Regions from separate parts of the Kitasatospora sp. NPDC002965 genome, predicted to be linked through region 2. Evidence: riboswitches for the same ligand, from Rfam matches in the RefSeq annotation. Region 2 holds a riboswitch; the other holds the start of a gene.
What was found. A riboswitch is a leader RNA that binds a small molecule or an ion and turns the genes downstream of it on or off. The one in region 2 is predicted to bind glycine.
Positions count from the first base shown of each region.

Region 1: linked by a shared signal. The riboswitch ahead of gcvP (aminomethyl-transferring glycine dehydrogenase) and the one ahead of gcvT (glycine cleavage system aminomethyltransferase GcvT) in region 2 are both predicted to bind glycine.

Region 1 covers NZ_JBEXNT010000082.1:25,301-27,682, reverse strand. Annotated here, with positions in the region: gene ABZY91_RS27165 (DUF2382 domain-containing protein) at 1-689, opposite strand, end outside; glycine riboswitch at 911-1,014, shown strand; gene gcvP (aminomethyl-transferring glycine dehydrogenase) at 1,256-2,382, shown strand, end outside.
Region 2 covers NZ_JBEXNT010000053.1:3,640-6,021, reverse strand. Annotated here, with positions in the region: gene ABZY91_RS21095 (enhanced serine sensitivity protein SseB) at 32-826, opposite strand; glycine riboswitch at 1,036-1,141, shown strand; gene gcvT (glycine cleavage system aminomethyltransferase GcvT) at 1,355-2,382, shown strand, end outside.

The DNA.
Region 1 (2,382 bases), on a different contig from region 2:
GCGGCGGAAGCCGGCGGCGCCGCCGCGGGCGTGGGGGTGGCGAGGGTCCGCACGTTGGCCTCCGTGACGGGGTCGGCCGGCTTGCCGGAACCGGCTGCCGGAGTGGTGGTGGCCGCGGCGGCGGCCGTGTGGAAGGTGAGCGACTTGGCCGGGGCGGCGGCGGACGGCGTGGCCGACTGGCTCCGCGCGGCCGCTGCGGCGCCCGCCGTTCCGGCGACGCCCGCGAGGGGCGTGCCGTTCGAGGCGGTGGTGCCGGGGGTGCCGTTCGACGAGGGCGTGTCGGCAGGGGTGCCGTTCGACGCCGTCGTGCCGAAGTCGAGGTCGGCCGGCTCGGAACCCGAGCCGGGGCCGTCGCCCGCCGACGGCTGCCCGTCCAGCGTCGTGTCCAGCCCGTAGTAGCGGTAGAGCTGGAGCTCCTGCGCCGGCGACAGGTGCTGGCCCACGCCGAAGTCCGGCGACTCCTTCACCAGCGACTTGTCGTACGGCACCCGCAGCTCGTCGCCGGAGAACTCGCTCGTGGTCAGGGGGACGAAGGCGTCCCGGCCGAAGATGCCGGTCCGGACGGCGGCCCACTCGGGCCGGCCGGTCGCGTCGTCCAGGTACACCTCGTCGACGGTGCCGATCTTGTCTCCGTTGCGGTCGACCGCCTTGTGGCCGATGAGGTCCCGGGGGTCGATATCGGTCTGCACTCTTTCCTCCAGTGCGCTCGTCCTGCGGCTCCCGCAGGACGGCGGCCGGCCCGCCCGTCCTGTCCGCCACTTCACACCAAAAGCCATGAACCGGACGTCCGCGACCGGGACGGGGCCGGACGGGCCGGGCCGTCGTCCGTCCGGGTCACGGCCCAACGGGCCGAGTGACCTGACGCACCCGTGATCGGGCGGCCTCCCGCTGGTACCCTGGGCGCGACCGCCGAGCCCGCTCGGGAGAGTCCCCGACAGTCGAAACCGCTGGTCGGGGCGCCGAAGGAGCAACTCCTCCCCGGAATCTCTCAGGCATCCGTACCGTGTGGGCTAGGTCACTCTGGAAAGCAGGGCAGGACCGTCGGCGAGGGAGCCGTCGGACCCCACCCTCACCGACGGTGCAAGCCGGCGGGGCGCCCACCGTGCCCCCGCGCGGGTGAAGCTCTCAGGTCCCGATGACAGAGGGGGAGGCCTGTCGGGTTCGTCCGCCCAGGCCGCTCCGCTGTTCTCCGCAGCGGCGAAGCCGTCCGGCGTGCGCACCCCCGCCGGTCCGTGACCAGGAGGCCTCGACCACCATGAACGCCCAGCCGAACTCGGGACGCCCCACCACCCCCGCGACCCTCACCGAGCTCGAACAGGCCAGCCCCTTCGAGAACCGCCACATCGGCCCCGACGCCGCAGCGCAGGAGAAGATGCTGGCCCAGGTCGGGTACGGCTCGCTGGACGAGCTGGCCACGGCCGCCGTCCCCGAGGCGATCCGCTCCATCACCGCGCTCGACCTGCCCGCAGGCCGCAGCGAGGCGCAGGTCCTCGCCGAGCTGCGCGAACTGGCCGACCGCAACCAGGTGCTCCAGCCGATGATCGGCCTGGGCTACTACGGCACCTTCACGCCGCCGGTGATCCTGCGCAACGTGCTGGAGAACCCGGCCTGGTACACCGCCTACACCCCGTACCAGCCGGAGATCTCGCAGGGCCGGCTGGAGGCGCTGCTCAACTTCCAGACCATCGTCTCCGACCTGACCGGCCTGCCCACCTCCGGTTCCTCCCTGCTGGACGAGGGCACCGCGGCCGCCGAGGCGATGGCGCTCGCCCGCCGCGTCACCAAGGTCAAGGGCGGTGTCTTCCTGGTCGACGCCGAGACGCTTCCGCAGACCACCGCGGTCATCAACACCCGTGCCGTGCCGACCGGCGTCGAGGTCGTCGTCGCCGACCTGTCCGAGGGCATCCCGGCCGAGATCGCCGAGCGCGGCGTCTTCGGCGTGCTGCTCCAGTACCCCGGCGCCACCGGTGTCGTCCGCGACCTCACCCCCCTGATCGAGCAGGCCCACGGCCTCGGCGCGATCGTCGCCGTCGCCGCCGACCTGCTGGCGCTCACCCTGCTCAAGTCCCCGGGCGCGCTCGGCGCCGACATCGCCTGCGGCACCTCGCAGCGGTTCGGCGTGCCGATGGGCTTCGGCGGCCCGCACGCCGGCTACCTCTCGGTGCGTGCCGAGTACGCGCGCTCGCTGCCCGGCCGCCTGGTCGGCGTCTCCGTCGACGTCGACGGCAACCGCGCCTACCGCCTGGCGCTGCAGACCCGTGAGCAGCACATCCGCCGCGAGAAGGCCACCAGCAACATCTGCACCGCCCAGGTGCTGCTCGCCGTCATGGCCTCGATGTACGCGGTCTACCACGGTCCGGACGGCCTGGCCGACATCGCCCG
Region 2 (2,382 bases):
CTCCCCCGCCCGACCGCGGCCGGGGGCCGGATCAACCCCGCGCGTAGAAAGGGGCGACCCGGTTCAGCATCCAGTCGACCACCGGGTCGTCCGCGAGGTCGAGCAGTACGAGGTGGACGCCGCCGGGCAGCGGCGCGGTTCCCAGCGCGCGCCCCAGCGCCTCGTTGACCGCCCCCGGGTCGGCCGGGGCCGACGGATCGAGCTGGACGCCCACGAACATCACGGTGGGCTCGCCCTCCACACTGGCCAGTGCCCGCCGTGCGGTCAACACCCCCGGCAGGGCGAACAGCTCGTTCCGGCAGGCGGCCAGGAACGGCTCCGGGTCCTCGCCCGGCACCGGCTCGCGCAGCGCCACCCGGCCGCCGGACGGCGCGTCCCCGGCCTCCCAGCGGTCCTCGCGCGGCCCGCGGCGCAGTTCGGCCACGCCCTCCGGCGGCACCGGGATGCCCACCGCCGCCTCCGGGTTGACCGCGACCCCCACGCCCAGCGGCAGGCCCCGGGCGAACTCCCACATCGGCGCGACCGCGAAGGCCATCCCCGGCGCCTGCTGGACGAACACCTCCTGCGAGGAGAACACCGGCACGTACGGGTCGCCGGCCAGCTCGACGACCGGGAGGTCCAGCGACTGCCCCTGCGGGTCGCCGCCGGCCGGCAGCGGGATCCACACCTGGCTGCGGGCCAGCACCTCGATCACCCGGGGGGTCGCCCCCGGATCACCGAGCGCGGCGGTGAGCACCTGCTCCAGCTCGTTGGCCGGCCATCCGCCGCCCGGCGGCACCGGCTCCTGGCCGCCCCACCCCTGCTGCTGCTCCACCGGGTTCCCCATGCGCCGCTGTACCGCCCTCCGCTCGCCGACGCCCGCAGCCTAGCGGGCACCGCCCCGGCCCTGCTCCGGAGCGCCCCGGCGCCGGGCTCCCCGGTGGCCGGATCCCCCGGCCCGGCCCCTCCCCCTCTCCCCTCATCCGGGCGGACGTGCCATGATGTCCGCGTCTCGGGTGTATTCCCACCGAGGCCCCTAACTCCATACCGGCCGCTCGAACCCGCGCGGGAGAGTCCGGAGTGCCCCGTCTGGTGGCACAGCCGGCGCCGAAGGAGCAAGTCCTCCCCGGAATCTCTCAGGCACCCCTACCGCACGGGTTAGGCACATCTGGAAAGCGGCGCACGGCCCTGCCGTACGCCCACCCACGGTGCAAGCCGCCATGCTGTTCCCGTAGGACAGCGCGCGGTGAAGCTCTCAGGTTCGACGACAGATGGGGAGGCCCAGCCGCCGCATGCCCGCGCGCAGGGTCGGTCCCGAGCAGGGCCGGCTCCGGCGCGTGCACCCCTGAGTGCCCCGACCGAGGAGTTCCTGGCCATGTCGTCCCTCCGCCTGACCGCGCTCGACGCGCTGCACCGCGCCCTCGGCGCGACCATGACCGACTTCGCCGGCTGGGACATGCCGCTGCGCTACGGGAGCGAGCGCGAGGAACACCTCGCCGTCCGCACCAGGGCCGGCCTCTTCGACCTCTCCCACATGGGCGAGATCACCGTCACCGGCCCGCAGGCCGGCGAGATGCTGGACCACGCGCTGGTCGGCTTCGTCTCCGCGCTCGGCGTGCTGCGCGCCCGCTACACCATGATCTGTGCCGAGGACGGCGGCATCCTGGACGACCTGATCGTCTACCGCCTGCGCGAGGACGCGTTCCTGGTCGTCGCCAACGCCTCCAACGCCCAGCTGGTGCTGGACGAGCTGATCGCCCGCGCCAAGGGCTTCGACGCCGTCGTCACCGACGACCGCGACACCTACGCGCTGATCGCCGTGCAGGGCCCGGAGGCCACCGGCATCCTGGCCGACACCACCGACGCCGACCTGCCCGGCCTGAAGTACTACGCGATCCTCCCGGCCCAGGTGGCCGGCCGCGACGTGCTGCTCGCCCGCACCGGCTACACCGGTGAGGACGGCTTCGAGATCTTCTGCCACCCGGGCGACGCCGAGCAGATCTGGCAGTCGCTGACCGCGGCCGGCGCCGACCGCGGCCTGGTCCCGTGCGGTCTCTCCTGCCGCGACACGCTGCGCCTGGAGGCCGGCATGCCGCTGTACGGCCACGAGCTGTCCACCGAGCTGACCCCGTTCGACGCCGGCCTGGGCCGGGTCGTCCGCTTCGACAAGACCACCAACGAGGGCGCGTTCATCGGCCGCAAGGCACTGGAGAAGGCCGCCGCCGCGGCCGAGGCCAACCCGCCGCGGGTGCTGGTCGGCCTGGTCTCCGAGGGCAAGCGCGTCCCGCGCGCCGAGTACAGCGTGGTCTCCGCCGACGGCGAGCCGATCGGCCGGATCACCTCCGGCGCCCCCTCCCCCACCCTGGGCAAGCCGATCGCGATCGCCTACGTGGACGCGGCGCA